DNA from 2 places in the Thermosynechococcus sp. GLH187 genome. Region 1 is predicted to be linked to the other one. Evidence: predicted binding sites of a transcription regulator. Region 1 holds the regulator's gene; the other holds the start of a gene.
What was found. The regulator HrcA, encoded in region 1, represses chaperone genes, less so after heat shock. The targets are predictions, from matches to a motif close to TTAGCACTCNNANNNTNNGAGTGCTAA.
Positions count from the first base shown of each region.

Region 2: the regulator HrcA is predicted to act here: its motif matches at 7,989-8,015, upstream of groES (co-chaperone GroES).

Region 1 covers NZ_CP134175.1:245,868-255,220, forward strand. The annotation lists gene RHI63_RS01105 (recombinase family protein) at 1-357, shown strand, start outside; gene hrcA (heat-inducible transcriptional repressor HrcA) at 494-1,552, shown strand; gene carA (glutamine-hydrolyzing carbamoyl-phosphate synthase small subunit) at 1,646-2,794, shown strand; gene RHI63_RS01120 (sugar ABC transporter permease) at 2,791-3,669, shown strand; gene RHI63_RS01125 (IMS domain-containing protein) at 3,662-5,689, opposite strand; gene RHI63_RS01130 (hypothetical protein) at 5,916-6,374, opposite strand; gene RHI63_RS01135 (hypothetical protein) at 6,400-6,930, opposite strand; gene RHI63_RS01140 (2OG-Fe(II) oxygenase) at 6,973-7,566, opposite strand; gene lptC (LPS export ABC transporter periplasmic protein LptC) at 7,600-8,829, opposite strand; gene RHI63_RS01150 (NYN domain-containing protein) at 8,816-9,353, opposite strand, start outside.
Region 2 covers NZ_CP134175.1:913,269-922,621, forward strand. The annotation lists gene RHI63_RS04285 (PD-(D/E)XK nuclease family protein) at 1-564, opposite strand, end outside; gene RHI63_RS04290 (Sua5/YciO/YrdC/YwlC family protein) at 752-1,390, opposite strand; gene RHI63_RS04295 (GH116 family glycosyl hydrolase) at 1,572-3,929, opposite strand; gene RHI63_RS04300 (Fur family transcriptional regulator) at 3,967-4,359, opposite strand; gene RHI63_RS04305 (hypothetical protein) at 4,535-4,633, opposite strand; gene RHI63_RS04310 (folylpolyglutamate synthase/dihydrofolate synthase family protein) at 4,775-6,085, opposite strand; gene RHI63_RS04315 (MORN repeat-containing protein) at 6,055-6,687, opposite strand; gene RHI63_RS04320 (carbohydrate ABC transporter permease) at 7,103-7,927, shown strand; gene groES (co-chaperone GroES) at 8,115-8,426, shown strand; gene groL (chaperonin GroEL) at 8,496-9,353, shown strand, end outside.

The DNA.
Region 1 (9,353 bases):
CTGCCGCCGCCACCGTTGACGGCTCAACTGCAAGCAATTGAAACCCAACTGCACCGCCTTGCCGAACTAGAAGCCCAAGGCCTCTTGGATCCCGAAACCGCTCAACTGCGCCGCTATAAACTGGCTGGGGAACGGGCACAAATTGAGGCACAGCAGGCCCAATTGCCCCCTAGTAATCTTTTGCAACTGGCGGTGACCCTTGGTCAGCCGCAATTTTGGTACCAACTCTCGGCAGCAGAGCAACGGTTCTATCTACGGGAGTTTTTACATGCCATAGCGGTCACCAGCCGCCCGCCACAGCCTTGGTCGATCCATCTGCAATTTATTTGGGAATCCCCCATTGGCAGTACTGCTTAGCCATTTCTAGCTGAGTTTTTAGTCACAAAAGACCAATCGCCATAGCCGCAAGTTGCAACTCAGAATTGCTGAAATACAAAGGCTAGTTTATAGATAGATAAAAAACACAGATAACAAGTCACAGGTGTAAGGGGTTATGACGATTGAACTCAGCGATCGCCAAAAACAAATTCTTGGCGCCACGATTAACCATTACATTGCCACGGCAGAACCCGTCGGCTCAAAAGCGATCGCCACGGAATACAACCTCAACGTCAGCCCGGCCACGGTGCGCAATACGATGCTGCTCCTCGAAAAAAGTGGCCTGCTTTACCAACCCCACACCTCCGCAGGGCGGGTGCCCTCTGATTCTGGCTATCGCGTCTATGTGGATGAACTGATCCAGCCCATTCCCGATGTGGCTCGCAAAGCCGAGAGTCTCTTGAGTGAGCGGTTTATCTGGGGGCAACAACGCCTTGAGGTGATCTTGCGGCAAGCGGCGCAGTTGCTCTCGGATCTCAGTGGTTACATTACCCTGATTACGCTCCCCAATCGTTTGGAGCGGCAGATTCGGGTGATTCAACTGGTCGCCTTGGATTCCCAGCAGGTGATGGTGATTCTTGTGCTCGATACCTACGAAACCCAGTCGGCACTGATCCAATTGGGGCAAGGGGAAGAGGATCCTGAGCTGCGGGAGCGCACCCTCCAGGTACTGACCAACTTCCTCAATCATCAGTTGCAGGGGCGATCGCTGGTGGAACTCAGTGCCATTGACTGGCAAAAACTGGATTTGGAGTTTCAGACCTACAGTCAGCAGCTTCAGACCCTACTGCGGCAGTTGAGCGATCGCTACAGCCACCAAGGCACTTCCTTTGTCATCAGTGGTCTTGCCGATGTTCTCCAGCAGCCGGAGTTTTCCCAAGTGGAGCAGGTGCAAATGCTACTGCATCTTCTCGAAGACCAACAGGATCAACTGGCTCCCTTGATCAGTGGCGATAGCCAAGCCCCCTCGCAGGTGCAAATCCGCATTGGCAGTGAAAATACCTTAGCGCCGATGCAGTCCTGTACACTGGTTTATTCCTGCTATTGCTATGGGGACTCCCCCGTGGGCAGTATTGGCATTCTAGGGCCGACGCGGATGCCCTATGCACGGATTATTCCCCTAGTGGCCACAGCGGCAGATTATCTAACCGAACAGGTGAGTCGCCGCAAGTAAGAAAATCAAAACATCCGAGAATTCTTGTGCAGTCAACGGCCGGCTTTATCATGCACAATAAACTATTGGGCTTTCCCAGTTGGAGATATTGAAATGCCGACACCCGCCTTGCTGGTTCTTGCCGATGGTTCAGTCTTTCGCGGTTTTTCCTTTGGGGCACCGGGAACAGCCATTGGCGAAGTGGTCTTTAATACCGGCATGACGGGTTATCAAGAGGTACTCACTGACCCAAGCTATTGTGGTCAAATCGTGACATTCACCTACCCTGAGTTGGGCAATACTGGAACCACGCCCGAAGACGATGAATCCGATCGCCCCCAAGTGCGCGGTGCGGTTGCTCGCCATATCTGTGACATTCCCAGTAACTGGCGATCGCAACAATCCTTACCTGATTACCTCAAAGCCCATCGCATTCCCGCCATTTACGGGATTGACACCCGCGCCCTCACCCGCAAAATTCGTACTGTCGGTGCCATGAATGGCGGCATCTCCACGGAAATCCTTGATCCCATTGAACTGCTGCAAAAAGTCCTTGCCGCTCCCAGTATGCAGGGACAAAATCTAGCCAAGGTGGTGACCACCCGCACCCCCTATGAGTGGACAGAACCGACGCCCCCGGCTTGGGAATTTCGTCCCCAAACAGCCACTGAAGAGCCACCCTTGACGGTTGTGGCTATTGACTTTGGCGTGAAGCGCAACATTCTCCGTCGCTTGGCTAGTTATGGTTGCCGTGTGATTGTTGTGCCGGCGGATACCCCAGCGGAAACGATTCTCAGCTATGACCCCGATGGCATTTTCCTCTCCAATGGCCCCGGCGACCCTGCGGCAGTTCAGGAAGGCATTGAAACCGCACGCAAATTACTGGCGGCTCAGCGTCCCATGTTTGGCATTTGTCTGGGGCATCAGTTGTTGGGACTTTCTTTGGGGGCGGAAACCTTCAAACTGAAATTTGGTCACCGCGGGTTGAACCAGCCCGCTGGCCTGACCCGGCAAGTGGAAATTACCAGCCAAAACCACGGCTTTGCCATTACTGAAGAATCCCTTGCCCAAACCCCCGTTGAGATTACCCACTTTAACCTCAATGACAAAACCGTTGCCGGTCTGAAGCACCAAACATTGCCGATTTTCTCAGTGCAGTACCACCCTGAGGCCAGCCCCGGCCCCCACGATGCTGATTATCTCTTTGGCGACTTTGTGGCGCAAATGCGTGCCTATCGTCAACAACACCCCCGCAGCCAATGAAAGGGCGATTGCTCACCCCCTATCTCTTTCTTGCCCCGGCCTTGGGGTTACTCACACTGACGGTCTTTTGGCCAGCCCTACAGGCCTTTTTCCTGAGTTTCACCCGCTATGAGATGGATCTCCTGAGTCCGCCTGTGTGGGTGGGATGGGCCAACTTTGCGCAATTGTGGCGCGATGGTGTTTTCTGGAAAACCTTGGCCAATACTTTCCTCTATTTAGTGGTCGTGGTGCCGATTCTGGCGATCGCCCCCCTGCTGTTGGCGATTCTGGTCAATCAACCCCTGCGGGGCATCCACTGGTTTCGTGCTGCCTACTACAGCCCCGTGATTATCTCAATGGTGGTGGCGGGGATTGCTTGGCGCTGGCTCTATGCCCCCAATGGCCTCTTCAATCAACTGGTACAGGGTCTGCATCTGCGGGACACCCCGATTCCTTGGCTGACAAGTCCCCAACTCGCCCTCTTTAGTGTCATGGCCGTCACGATTTGGAAAGGCTTGGGCTACTACATGGTGATCTATCTGGCGGGACTTCAGGGGATTAGTGGTGAACTCTACGAAGCGGCAGCACTCGATGGCAGTGACGGCTGGCGACAGCATTGGGATATTACCCTACCGCTGATGCGTCCCTATATTCTTTTGGTGAGCATTATCTCAGCAATTTCTGCCACGAAGGTCTTTGAAGAGGTCTATGTCATGACCCAAGGGGGGCCCCTCAATAGCTCCAAGACCATTGTTTATTACATCTATGAGAATGCCTTTCAGCGCTTAGAGATCAACTACGCCTGTACGATGGGACTGGTCTTATTCCTATTTATCCTGTCGTTGTCTCTCTTGAATCTCAAGTTTGGCCGACAGGTGGAAATGCCCCTTAGCTAACCACCTGCATGCGTTGAATCAACCATTGATTGCCGCGACGGGTAAAGGTGTAAATGACGCGGTAGGGATCGCTATAGGAAATATCATTGCGTAGGGTTCCCTGTTCATAAAAACGGGCATCCTCATTGACTTCCACCAATACATCCACGCGATCGCTGCCTCGGGGACGGACTTCCTTCACTTCTAGGTTCCGCAGGGTATAGACCCAATGGCTACCCTCGGATTTTAAGCTCTGTGCCCGCGATCGCCAGCGGCTGAGTTCTGGCTCCGCCAAAATCGTTGCTAGTTTGTCCATCTCAAATGCTGTGCCAAGGGCTTGGGCTTTAATTTGCTGCCACCTGCGGAGGCGATCGCGTGCCATCTCCGGCGTTAAGGTGGTGGCTAAGGTCGTTGGTTGTGGCGTTGGGGTTGGCGTTGCCACAGGAGTTGGCGTCGGGGTCACTGGCGGTGGTGGTGGTGGGGCTTCAGCCGTTTTGGCTGGCCAATAGACTTTTGCCAAGGCGCCTAACCCAACAAGAACAACCCCTGCACCCATCCAAAACCAAGTCTGACGTTTTTTGTGGTGACTGGTTGGAGGGCGGCGCCGTTTGCGAGTGGATGCTGGGGGCGTGTCGGTCTGCGTGGCGGTTGAAGAGCGGGTAGCAGCCGCTGCCGAAAAGCCTTGACCCAGCCCAGTATGATACTCCAAGGGCAACGTTTCCGCTGTGAAGGAGACGGGCGGCGGCACGGCCACCGTTGGTCTAATGACTTCGGGGAGGGCAGAGGCAGTGGTGCTGGGCGGTTCAGGGGCAAAGGAGTCGTCACTGAGAGCCTCTAAGTAGGTTTGGATATTAGGATCTGCAAAGTAGGCATCCAAGGCCACCGGCGTTTCCCCCAAATCCCGAAAGGCAGGATAAATTTCTTCCCGTAGCCATTGCTCTGTGTAGTAGTACAGGCCTGGCAGCAGATCGCTGGAGTCATGGGAATGACGGCGGATAAAGGCGAGACTCTGCTGATCTTGAGATTTATCGAGAGCGGCCAAGGCCTCAGCAGGTTGTCCCAACAGCAGTAAACAACTGGCCAGTTCGAGGTAGATGTCTTGATTGGCAGAGAGCCGCTCTAGTAACTCCTTGGCACGGCGAATATAGCTTGGCTGAAGTTCCTGTACGCCCCGTGCCACCAGCGCATGCACTGCCAGATAGGTCGCTACTGCTGAGGGACGGCGGGATTCTCGTTCAAAGAGTTCCTGTTGCTCTGCTACGGTGAGATGGCTGCGCAGTTGCAAAATAAATTTGAGAAAATCCTCAACCCCTAGGCCAGAGTGATCATCATGACGACCTTCAATGCCCCCGCGATCGCTGAGCATCTCCCGCAGCAATAAAATACCCCGCTGCCGATTCACACTATCGGATAGAGGCAGTGCCAGTAACTCCAGAATGCGGTAGGGACGCAGCCGATGCAGTTCCGTCTGCAACTGCTCCTGGAGGTCGGGAAACAGGTTCGCCCGCTGAAGTACCTCTAGACCGGCTTCGAGGCGAGAGGCGGCGGCTTGGTAGGACTGCCGCTGCCATTCCTCGCGTCCCAACTCCAGATAGGCCAAAGCAACGGTGAGGGTAACGTCAGCAACGGCGGCAGAGAAAGTATAGGGGCGGTTGAGATCAAAGGCATCCCCTTTTAGGAATTGTTCTCCCAGTTTGACCACTTGGGAGTAGTTCCCCAGTTCATAGAGGAGAAGGAGCGCCCCCGAAAATTGCTGATCACTAATTTCAAGGTGGGGAGCGGTGGCATCGGGATCCAACTGGGCAATCAAATCATTGGGGTCAACGGCACGGCAGTGGCGATCGTAGGCATGGCGCTGCTCAGGTTCTCGCAAGACCGCATAGGCTTGCTCAATGAGTTCACGACGGGTGGCAACGGTGGTGGGGGAGTGTTGATGGGTGGGCAGTTGCAACAGCCGATCCTGAAACGCTTGCTCGATTTGCTCCGGCGTTGCCTGAATTGGCACACCCAGCACTTGGTAATAGTCGAGGGGAATGCGCACCTGAACCCAAACCTCTAGAGATAAACCAGTCCATCAACCGCAACACATGCCTTGATTTAGGAAGAACAGGGAACCCCTCCAAAAATGGCTAAGCGTTTAGAAATCACACCAGAACCCTTTGGGAATAACGCTACAGAGGATTCCCAGAAAAAGGGGAGCATCAAACGTTCTAGAGTATCACAATTTCTGCCCCTCAGTGCGAGTTTGCGCAGAGAGACTTGGTGGCTTAGCCGCGCACTTTTGCTGTAAAGCCAGAAGCCTTAAATTGCTCCAACTGCAAAGGTGTTGGTTGGTCGTAGGGCACGCTAATGCGGATTTCAAAATCGCTAATGCCGGGTGGAATCACATCAATTGCCCCAACCCGTGTGCGGTTTTGCAACACTGGATTGCCATTGGCATCGTAGATGCGGCCAAAGACATCGGCATCCACCACTGTTTTGCCGGATTTATTCTCTGCTTTGCCAGTAATCAGGTAGCAGTTGGCCTTGAGGGTCGTGCCCCCGGGTGTGACTGAACCTTCACCAATTTCTGGCGGGCATTCGTGGTAACTGAGGTCAAAGAGCCGCACTTGAATAGCGGCGATCGCCGGCAGCGGGGCGATACTTGACCAGCACAGGACACTCAGGAGCAAACACACCACTGTTCGACGCAGATATGCCACAAACCGATTCGCACTCATGGTCATCGCTCAGCACTTCAACACGCCCCTATTATCCCACAGTGGTCAAAATCCACAGATCAACCGCTCCCAATAGCAGCGTAAAGACGGCCAAAATACCGTACATCCAAGGCTGAGCAAGGGGCTTAATCACCTCTGTGGGCAATCCCGTATGAGCTTCAATGGCACGCATCATTTGGGCAAACCCCGCCACTCGCATTGGCAGAAGATACCCCTGACCTGTGGCAGTGACTAGATAATAGACCAAGCCCCCTTGGCTGGTACTGCGGGGCTGAAGCCCTTGAATCTCTGACCAAGCCAGTTGCCACTGCCGCCGCAGGAAGGGGGGCACCCAACCGGGATAGGTGAGGCGAATCCCTTGCGCGTCCAGTTCTACCCGCTGACTCAGTGCCCCCCAGAGCAAAATGCCCCCACAGGCGATCGCCCCCCAAAGCAGCAGGGGTGAAACAGGCGCCGCCGTCTGTGCCGCCAAAAAGGGGAGAGGAAGTGTGAGTGCGCCATAGAGGGCAATGAGCGTTCCAGAAATCAGGGGCGAGGTTTTGAAGCGCAGAGGTTCAGTCATGGTTGTTGCTGAGTTATTGCCTCAAGGGTTCATGATCATCCATCAATAGAATAGCCAAGTGGCAAAGGCATATTTAGTCCCCTGCACCACGGGCAAAGCCGTATGGGGATGGGTGTAGTAGGCGGGAAAGACAACGACATCACCGGTGCGGGGTGTGACCTTCACCCCTTGGCGATCGAAATAGGTTTCTCCCCCCTGAAAGTCCTCGTTGAGATAGCCCACTAAACTCACATCCCGTGTTGGGATACCTTGCGCCAGTTCCATTTGCCGACTGGCCAGCAGCAGGTTGTCCACATGGCGGCGATAGCCCTCGCCCACGCGATAGCGCAGGATCGAGAAGTTCTCAATTTCAGGAAAGCGAATGCCATAGTGCTGGTAGAGAACAATCTGAATCGTTTGTGTGGCTTGAAGCAGAATCTGCCGCATTGTCGCCTGTTGGGGATCTTGGGGATCAAAGCGGAGCAAACTGCCGCCGCGCACTGAGCGATCGACCGTTCCCATGAGAATTTGTGCATCCTCAAACCCCACCTTCTCAGCCGTAGCAATCACCTGCTGACACTGGTGAGCCGGAATCAAACGCTGAAAAAGGAGAATCTCACCCCCCAAGTCAAGAATTTGCAATGGTGCAGCACTCATAGGGCAAAGATTGTTGCTATCTCTACCATCGGTTTAGGGGAGGCGTAGTTGCAGCGGTACTTCACTTTGGACATTGCCACTGACAATCACCTCTTGGCGATCGAGCCACCCCTTTGCCCGCTGTCCCTGAATTTGAATGCGGGGATTGCGCTGGCGGTAAAAGACGCCCCCTTGGGCTTCCACTTCCTGTTGAGGAATCCGCCAAATCAGTTGAGCCGTGCGCAGGTGGGCATTGGGGCGCTGAATTTCCACTTGACCGCTGGCTTCCACCCGCTCTTGGGGAATCCACCAATTGAGGCGTTGGGCACGCAGTTGTGCCTGTTGAGGTTGGCTATTGATCTGGGCATTGTCAAAGATGGCGCGGTTTTCAGCCATCAGGAAGACACCACGATTGGCCTGCCCTTGAATGCCTTGAGTGGAGGACTGCACCCGCACCGGGCGATCGCTCACCAATTGCTGCTGCGGAATCAACCAGCGTACCGTTTCTCCTTCAACCCGTAGGGCAGGGTTGGGAAGCTGCACTTGAACACCCCCCTCAAGGGTAACTACCTGATCGCTAATCGACCAGATGGCCCTTTGGGCTTGCAGCCGCTGCCCTTGGCGATCGCCCGCCACACCGCGGACGGTGACCCCCCCTTGACCAATCACCCCTGCCAACAGTCGATTGGGTTGCTGCTGCCACACTAGACTCTCCGTACTGAGTCGCAAATCCTTGGCCTCCTTGGCTGACGAGGTCACCTGAACGGCATTGAGGGCACGCAGTTCTTGGCGTTGGCTATCGGCTTCGAGGCGCTTAGCAGTAACAGTGACTTGGGGATAGCGGGCTTGCAAGTTTTTCTGGGCAATGAGAACGCCGCGATCGCCCTGCCAGACCAATTGATCGGCCACAATCGTCCCCTTTTGCTGGAGATCAGTGACGGTGGTGCGGCCTGCAATCCAGAGTTGTCCATCCCGCTGCCGCACATTGACTGCCTTAGCTTGCACCTTGTAAGCAGTTTTGCCCTCTGCCTTTAATTCCCCCGTCAGGTTTTGAATCTCCAATTGCTGGCGATCGTCATCGCGATAGCGTGCTCCCGCCGCCTGCAATAACCAGAGGAGTTCACCTTTGGCGTTGGTCTGCCGTAGGGTCAGATTTTGCAGCTTGACACCCCCCGTGATTTCTGGTTCTGGTGAGGGCTCCTCGCCCACCCATTGATCCACCCAGCCACAGCCTGCCAAGGCCAGTACAAGGCAAAGGGGGAGGAGGGGCTTAGGCAGAGGCATTGTTGTCTAGGTTCTCTAGGGTCTCAGGTGACTCATGGCCAGCCGCTTCACCTTTCCTTTCGGCGGTATTCTGCTCCCAATGGGGAGTCACAATGGGGGGCGGCGTCAGGCTACCGGTGACGGGGCGATAGGTATAGGTTGGGCGGGGTGCTTTTTGGATTTCTTCGCGGATGCTTTCAAGATCAATGTAGCGATCGGCAACGTTAATCAGGCTATCGCTTGTCATCGATCGCAAGCTCACCACCTCGACCCGTGCCCCCCGATAACTCACAGCATCCACCGCATAGGCCAAATCCCCATCGCCGCTAACCAAGATGGCCGTATCATAGCAGCCCACCAGTGCCATCATATCGACGGCAATTTCTACATCAAGGTTGGCCTTTTTCGAGCCATCCGGCAGCTGCACCAGTTCCTTGGAGACGACACGGTAGCCATTGCGGCGCATCCACAGCAAAAACCCCTGCTGTTTTTCATTGGTGGGGTCAACCCCTGTATAGAAGAAGGAGCGAAAGAGACGGGAACCT
Region 2 (9,353 bases), 670 kb from region 1:
AATGCCAGCGAGGGCGTTGCGAAAGCTGGTTTCTGAAGCAATTCCCCAGCGAGCACCAAGGGCACCAATTGTACTGTCAAACCGCTTGTCAAGACGCCGAATCTCTGCAAGTTGCTCATGCCACTTGCGATCCTGTTCTTCCCAACGCTTGGCCTGCTCTTGCCAGCGGCGATCCTGTTCTTCCCAACGCCGAACCTGTTCTTGCCACTTGCGGTCTTGCTCTTCCCAACGCTTGGCCTGCTCTTGCCAGCGGCGATCCTGTTCTTCCCAACGTCGAACCTGTTCTTGCCACTTGCGGTCTTGCTCTTCCCAACGCTTGGCCTGTTCTTGCCAGCGGCGATCCTGTTCTTGCCACTTGCGGTTCTGTTCTTCCCAACGCTTGGCCTGTTCCTCGCGATCGCGCTGTAGTTCCGTGAGGATACGGTCAAACTTGATATCTGCCTCACGGCGAGGCAAAGAAACGTCCAAGACCGTGCGCAGGATGAAATCTCTCAAGCTGGGGTCTTGAGCCACAAGCTGCGGTAGCTCACGCTGAATGAGCGCAATAATTTCTTCTCGCTCCATTAAAATTGGCTATTATGAGACGACTTGTAACCCCATTCTAAAGATTTCCGCTTCAAAAGGACGACTACACCCTCCCTGCTATCTTTAAGTCTATTTCGGCTGATCTTGCATCATAGCTCCCGCTTCAGGTTCTGGTCGGTCGTACATAGTGGGGAGTCAAAGGGGCTGCTTCTCAAATGAACTATATCTACTTCATTAAATGGGAGGGCAAAATAATATGGGGCAAGATGGGTCGTAAGTCATCCACCGATACAGGACCAAAGTTCATGATTGTTGGGTATGCCAGCGTAAAGTCCACGAGTGTGCCCCGCCGCCCATAGCGACAGCGGCCGCCATCCACAATCAGCGGTTGCTCGCCGTAGTATTTTTGGGCATCCTCAAAGTTGACAATCAGTTCCGTTCCCACCTTGACCGTTGCTGCCACTAAAAAGAAGGGCAAAGCCCCCACTAGATCGTAAATGAACTGGTCGGGACAGGCCAGATAAACACAGTTAAACCCCTGCATAATTTGTGGATCGAGGTGGGGTTTACCCTTGACAATCATGGTCACAGGATAGGGAAAGTGATCCACCATGGTTTTAGCATCTCGAGAGAGTTCTGCCACTTCAGCAGCGCGATCGCTCCGCGTGAGAATAGCCAGAGGTTGCTCTGTACTAAAGTGTTTGAGACGGCGTAGGTTCGCTATTGCCCTTGGGCTGGTGCCATTCACCACAAAGCTATAGACGGTAGCCATGGGCAAAATAATCACTTCTTCTTGCTGTAAATAGCGCTCAATAGTGGCAAAGCTAGTGGGATGGGCAGCTAGCGATCGCGCTAAGGGGGTCATGGTGCGTACTCCAGAACCAGTGAAAAGCTATTGTTTCTTGATCTTGAGCCTACACCCTATGGCCTTTAGAGGGAATTGAGGAAAGATAAGATGTGATGATGAGACGGATAAGGCGATCGCAGGGAGTGCAGTTTCAATTACCCTAGAAAACTGAAACAATGTAAAATAGGTTACAAAACTTTTAGGTGGCTCGTGATCCCCGGCTGACGAGAGCCAGTGCCCAAATGGCCATGGGTCGCAGATACATACAGGCACGGAACGTCCGATTGGCCGTAATCGCCTCCGGTGTACGAAATTGCAGACCATTCTCGTAGATTTGCCGTACCACCACCTCGGCTAAGCGCCATGCTTCGTGGGTCATACCCCGCAGCCACAAAAAGGCGGCCAAGCCAAAGTTAATCCCTGTCCAGACTTCAAGGGGATGGGTAGCGTGGGGGTTTTCGGGTTGACCATTGGGCAAAAGACCATTGGCGGCACCCAACTGGCCATTGTGAAATTCGAGAAAACAGGTGTCGTAAATTTTCCGCAGGGCGCGATCGCAACAGTCTGGGGGCACAATATCCGCCAAACCCAAGAGTTGGGCATAGAACTGACCACAGAGCTGATCCGCCATGATCACATCGGAACCACTGCCGGTATCAAGACGGTAGTACTCCCCATTCCACAGCAGTTGATGGTAGCGGGGGCGAGCTTGCTTGAGCCACTGGCGGTAGGTCTCCACCTGCGGTTGTTGGAGAATCGTGCCGAGGGCGATCGCTGCCTCGAGGGCTGCCAACCACAAGCCACCACAGTAGGCACTGACCCCCTGTAGCTTCCAGTCATCGTAGGTTTGATCCGGGGCACCGCCATTTTCTGGCAGGCCATCGCCATCGCGATCAAATTGTTTCAAATAGGCCAAGGCCGCCACCACTGCCGGCCAGCACTCGCGCGCAAACTCGAGATCCGTCTGCCCAGTAAACAAAAAGTCGCGATAGACCAAAAGGACAAAGTCAGAAGCTAAATCTTTCCAAAGATTGCAGTCCTGATAAGCAGTGTAGTTCGTCCTTTGCCAAGGATGCTCATTGGGCGCACCGAGATCGTGGGGTACAGCATTGGCCAGTTTGCGAGGGGCTTTGTAGGCGGTTTCGGGGTCACCGCGATAGAAGTAGCCAATGATTCTCCAGGTGGGATCAGCGGTGGGAATCGCCCGCGCAAAGGCACGCATTACGGATTTTTCCAGTTCTGGCCACAGTTGCAGCAGGGCAAAGGAGCCATAGAGCCGCACATCCAGACTTTCATACCAGCGGTAGTCAAGGCATTCTAGAACGGCGAACTGCCCCACGGGGTCGCGATCGCTGGCGGTACTCCAAAGCGTTCCACCACTACTGAGGACGTATAGCTCATTACACAGTGCCATCTTGAACCAGTCGGGCCAATCGGGGTGGGTGAGAATTGGCTCTTGCCAAGTGCGAATCTGCTGTTGCCATTCCTTGTAATGCTCTAGGCCACGGGCGGCAAGGGTGATAGCATTGGTGCCACTGCGATCGCAAAAATCCGTGTAGCGACGGTAATAGATCACGCCCTTACCAAACTCAGTCACAGGAAAGTCCCACGCCAAGACCACGGGAATTTGTTTTGTTTCCCTAGGTGCCAAGGCAAAGCGCAGAGCAAAGGCGGCGGCCACCTGTTCTCCCGCTGCCGCTGGGGTTGGATCATTGACAATTGGTAGGGAACCATCCCCCGAAAATGATTGCCACAGTTGTGCCCCATCCCCCTCTGGCTGCCAGCGACTACAGCCAAAAAACTCACCAAGGCCTGTGGGAACCAATGCTGCCCATTCACCATCGCCTTCTTGGGGTGGGTTCGGGTGGGGCGTACGGCGCAGTCGCCAACCTTGGTAGGACTCCGTTTGAATCAGTTCATTAAAATTGCCGTCACTTTGACCCCAAGGGGGCGTGTAGGTATAGACGGGGCTGCCATCATCGCGGATTTCAATGGCAGAGGAAGGGGTGGTATTGCGAAACCAACCGACGGTATTTTGCCACGAGAACATCAAGCTGAGGGTGAGGGGCTGATCCGTGGGATTGCTAAACGTCCACAGAAACACTGCCACGGGGTAACTGGTTTCTTGGTAGTTGTGGGGCAGAATCGGTGAAAACTGTTCGCAGGTGATCTCAGCCTTAAAGACCCCCTCATAGACAAACCAACTGCGGGGATAGCGGGCAGCGTAGATACCTTTGCCAGCCGGATACCATTGCCAAGTGCTGAGGCGGCCATCGTTGGGGGGAGTTCCTAGGGCATAGGCCTGTGTCTGCTCTCCCTGCTCAAAAAGACTAAATTGACAGGCCGCTAGGGTGCCAAAAATGTGCTCTCCGCCGTCAATATGCCAGAAATTAAAATCCCCAGCAGAAGAACGGCCAATGCAGCCTGCGCCAAACCCCCCCAGCGGCATGCCATGCCAAGGGCCATCGTCTAAATTGCTGGCATAGCGAACGCGGTAGGGATTTTCCCAGCCTTGGGCGATCGCCCGTCTCCAAGTACAGTTGGCAAATTCAATCACACCCTTTCTGAAGACCTGTCTGATCCAGAATACCCTTTTAGCGCTGCACCGTCACTTGGCACTTGGCACAAAGACCGAAAAACTCAAGGGTATGGTAGAAAATCTCAAAATGGTAGGACTGTTGTAGCTCAGCTTCTAAGTGCTGGACTGGGCAGCAGTTAATCTGAATCGATGCCCCACAGTGCAAACAGGTGAGGTAGTGTTGATCCTGCTGCACGAGGCTATAGACCAATTCGCCACTGGGCAACGCCCGTGCTTGCACCTCACCATTGATGCGCAGACTATCGAGGGTGCGATAAACCGTTGCCAGTCCTAGGGGAGTTTGCCGCTGCCGTAGTTCCAAAAATAGTTCCTGTGCCGAGAGCGCTCGGCCACTGGCTCTAAGGGCATCGAGAATAATGACTTGGCTACGGGTGCGTCGCGGCGGCATAGCAATAGGACAACATTACCTTGATTTTACCGTTCCGCTCCGGTGGCAGATGGCAAAAAATAGCAATCATCCCATCCCACGCATTTTCACCAAGGTCAACATCCCGCAGATCGCAGTGATTAGGTAGTAATGGCGACTCCCCGTTCTTGAGCAAGGCGCTGGGCTTTCGCCAGTCCTAGGCATCCCCAGCCGTGACGGCATATCCCTGTTGGGCAAGATAGACGGCATTACGCCCTTCCCCTTCGGCGAGGGAGAGAATTTGCCCTTGGGGCACAAACTCATGGGCATGGGCTTTGAGGAAATCGTTTGGCTCGGTCCTGGAGAGGTTCTGGCGGGGATGACTTTCGGGTCATCTAGTCAAGACTCTGTGAACGGGGAATCTCCTGCTATACGCCTAGCGTTAGCGGGATGAGCGTCAAAGTCTAGTTGCTTGAGAACCTTTGCTTGCGATCGCCCCCAAAACGCCAGCAATTAAGTAAAGGGAGCCACAGACCACACAGCGATCGCCTGCCCTATCGAGTGCCTCAGTCACCTCCTTAAAAAGACGGCATTCCCCTAACTCAGGGCAACAGGTATAGGCAAGTGCCTTCAAGTCCTCTAAGTCAGCGCTAGCGTGATCCGGTACGGGTACCAACCACAGGCGATCGCCCCCTCGCAGGAGATGTTTGAGAATCCCCTCATGATCCTTATTGGCGAGCATCCCCACCACCCATGTCACCTCTGTCCAGCCCAGTTGATCCACGTATTGCCGTAGGTAGGCGGCGGCAGGAGCATTGTGGGCACCATCAATGAGCAGTTTGCGCCCTTGCCACTGTAACCATTGCAGTCGTCCCGGCCAGCGGGTTTGTGCCATTCCCTGTTGAATCGCTTCTCGGGAAATCTGCCAGCCTTGAGATTGTAACTGTTGTAGCGTGGCGATCGCGATCGCTGAATTGACCAACTGCATTTCTCCAGCCAAGGGCAAGGGGTACTCCATCCCCCTCCAAATCGCCCATCCCGGCCGCTTTGCACACCACTGGGCTGGTTCTGGCCAGATCGCTGGGCACCCCAAAGCTTCCAAACGCTGCGCAATCACCGCCTCTGCCTCGGGGGGAACAGGGCCAATGACGGCTGGCACGCCCGGCTTGAGAATACCTGCTTTTTCGCCAGCGATCGCCCCCAAGGTATTGCCCAACCGCTGCCAATGATCCCAACCGATGGAGGTAATCACACTCACCAAAGGGGGCTGACATACATTGGTCGCGTCCAAGCGCCCCCCCAAGCCCACCTCTATCACCGCCACATCCACCCGCTGCTGGGCAAAATACAACCATGCCGCCGCCGTGATCACTTCAAACTGACTGGGGGGATAAGCCACCTGTGGCAGTACCGCTTCAATGTGTTGAATCAAGGTCAAAAAGACCTCAGGGGCAATGGGTTCACCATCGACACAAATGCGCTCACACCAACTCAACAGATGGGGTGAAGTATAACGCCCCGTGCGATAGCCCGCCGCCCGCAAAACACTATCCAAATAGGCACACACCGACCCTTTGCCATTTGTCCCCGCAACGTGGATCAAGGGCACCTGTAACTGGGGAGACCCCAAAGCACTCAGCAGCGCTTGGATGGGTTCAAGGCCAAGGCGCACCCCAAAGCGGGCGTAGGGACTTAGCGCCGCCGTCAGCGGATCACTCACAGCCTGATTGAAGCAGATTAGCGGGGTTCGCGGCGACCATTGCGCCATGTGGCCACAATGCGGGAGCCATCCGGTAGCGTAAAGACCCCCTGTCCTTCAAATAAGCCATTGCGAAACTGTCCGGCATAGCTTGTGCCATCTCCGAAGGAGAGCGTTCCAGTTCCATGATACTTGCCCGCTAGAAACTGCCCCTCATAGCGGGTACCGTCGGGAAAGGTGAGCACCCCCTCCCCATGGTATTGACCATTGAGAAACGTGCCCTCGTAGCGTTGACCATTGGCCAGTTGGAGAGTGCCCTTGCCATTGAAGATGCCATCCACAAACCCCCCTTCGTAGCGTCCCCCATCGGCATAGGTGAGCACCCCCTGACCGTGGTAGCGGCCATTGCGAAATTCCCCTTCATAGCGGTTGCCATTGGCCATTGTAAGGATACCTTGGCCATTAAAACGACCATTGAGCAATTCCCCTTTGTAGGTGCTGCCGTCGGGAAGTGTCATGGTAACATCCCCGGTGACACGCCGCCCTTCATAGACGGCAATTTGGGCAGTTACAGGAGCTAAGTGCAGGGTTGCACATCCTAAACCAACAAGGCAAGAACTCATCACCCAGCGGTAAATAACAGCAGGATTTGGGTTGTACAGATGAGTCATTACTGGACACTCCACAAGGGTGGACAATTGCAACTTCTCTAACTGGCACAGCTTGTCTCCTATGCAAACTTGGGGAGGAAACTCAAAGCTTTGTCTTGGAATCGGTCTCTGTGCCTGCAGCACTTTGAATAAGCAAGTCCTCAGGAGGGTGGTCAAACACTCTCTTGCGAGACGCAAAGGGTGGTATAGTGCTCCCTTGATAGCGTCTTGAGCAAAATCTTGATTGCAAGGATGTCCTCAAGAGCCCTCCCAACCCCCTGAGTGGGGCAGATCAATCTCTATGAAAGGGGGAAGGAGAATGTACCTCACTGGCAGTTAAAGCAGGGATGAGGGAGAATTGGACATGCAGCTCTCAAGAGGCTGGCTTTCCGAAGGGCGCAGGGTTTTGTTTGGGGAGCGGAAGGTTGTGGATGGGCTGAAACGGCTCTTGGGCAGAGGTCACTCCTTGGGGTTGACCCTAGTATTGACATTGGGGGCGTTGCTGGTTCTCAGCCCCCTACTGGTGGTGCTCTGTACGTCGGGCTGGCCACCGGGAACCCTACCTACCCAATTGTTGCCACCCCAAGGCTGGACATGGCAGAGCTATCAGGCAGCATGGCAGGAGGGACACTTTATCTTGGCCTTTGCCAACTCAACGTTTGTGGCTTTAGCGGTAACGGCGCTCCAGTTGGTGACCTCAGCCCTAGCGGGTTACGCCCTTGCGCGACTTTCGTTTCCGGGGCAACAGACGATTTTGCTGCTGATGCTGGCAACCCTAGTGATCCCATTTCAACTTTTGGTGATCCCAATTTTCCTCATCCTCAAGGCGGGTCATCTGATCAATACCTATGGCGCCTTGATCTTGCCGACGGCGGCCAATGGCTTTGGCGTCTTTTTGATGCGGCAGTTTTTTCTCACATTGCCCGTTGCCCTTGAGGAGGCAGCCCTCTTGGATGGGGCAAATCGCTGGCAAGTCCTCTGGCATATTCTCTTGCCCCTGAGCCGACCGGCCTTGGTCACACTCTTTATCTTTACCTTTATTGGGGAGTGGAATGACCTCTTTAAGCCCTTGGTCTTTACCACTAAACCAGAACTGATCACAGTGCAGCTTTCCTTGGCCAGTTTTCAAGAGCAGTTCACCAATGATTGGCCGTTGATGATGGCGGCGGCGGTGATTGCCACTGTGCCGGTGATGATTTTGTTTATCTTGGGTCAGCGGCAACTGATTCGCGGCATTGCCACGACGGGACTAAAGAGCTAAAGTTCCGTTCGGAAAACCGTACTGCAACAGGAGTTGCGATCGCCAACCGTCTCTCGCTACATTAGCACTCGAAGGGTGAGAGTGCTAAACAACTGTAAGTGATGCTCTTGCCCCCCAGAAACTGCGCGATGAGCCGTGCAGTGAGTGCTATCAATCCATACTCTTACAATTGGGAGAACAGTACGCTATGGCAGCCGTATCTCTAAGCGTTTCAACTGTGAAGCCGTTGGGCGATCGCATTTTTGTCAAAGTCAGCGAAAGTGAAGAACGTACCGCAGGGGGGATTCTCCTGCCCGACAACGCCCGTGAAAAACCCCAAGTGGGCGAAGTGACCGCCGTCGGTCCTGGCAAACTCACTGAAGACGGCAAGCGTCAGCCCATGGATGTGAAAGTGGGGGACAAAGTGCTGTACTCCAAATATGCCGGTACTGAAGTGAAACTGGCGGGCGAAGACTACGTTCTCCTCTCGGAAAAAGACATCTTGGCCATTGTTGGCTAAGTCGCTGACACTCCTTACATTTCTGTGCGATTTTTCATCACTGTTGAACGATTGAGGTAGGAAACACCTATGGCGAAGCGCATTATCTACAACGAAAATGCTCGTCGTGCCCTCGAAAAAGGGATGGACATCTTGGCTGAATCCGTGGCCGTGACCCTTGGTCCTAAAGGACGGAACGTAGTTCTGGAGAAAAAATTTGGCGCCCCCCAAATTGTCAACGACGGGGTGACGATCGCCAAAGAAATTGAACTGGAAGATCACATTGAAAATACCGGTGTGGCGCTGATCCGCCAAGCCGCCTCGAAAACCAATGATGCTGCCGGTGACGGTACGACTACGGCAACGGTTCTTGCCCATGCCATGGTGAAAGAGGGGCTGCGCAACGTGGCTGCCGGTGCTAACCCCATTGCCCTGAAACGCGGGATTGACAAAGCCACCCACTTCCTTGTGGAAAAAATTGCTGAACATGCCCGTCCGGTGGAAGATTCCAAAGCCATTGCCCAAGTGGCAGCGATCTCTGCCGGTAACGATGAAGAAGTGGGTCGGATGATTGCCGATGCCATGGACAAAGTGGGCAAAGAAGGCGTGATCTCCCTCGAAGAAGGCAAATCCATGACCACCGAACTCGAGGTCACTGAGGGGATGCGCTTTGACAAGGGCTACATCTCCCCCTACTTTGCCACCGACACCGAGCGCATGGAAGCGGTGCTTGATGAACCCTTCGTGCTGATCACCGACAAGAAAATTACCTTAGTGCAAGATCTGGTGCCGATCCTCGAACAAGTGGCTCGCGCCGGTAAACCGCTGGTGATCATTGCTGAAGACATCGAGAAAGAAGCCTTGGCGACCCTCGTGGTCAACCGTCTGCGCGGTGTCTTGAATGTGGCTGCGGTGAAAGCTCCCGGCTTTGGCGATCGCCGTAAAGCA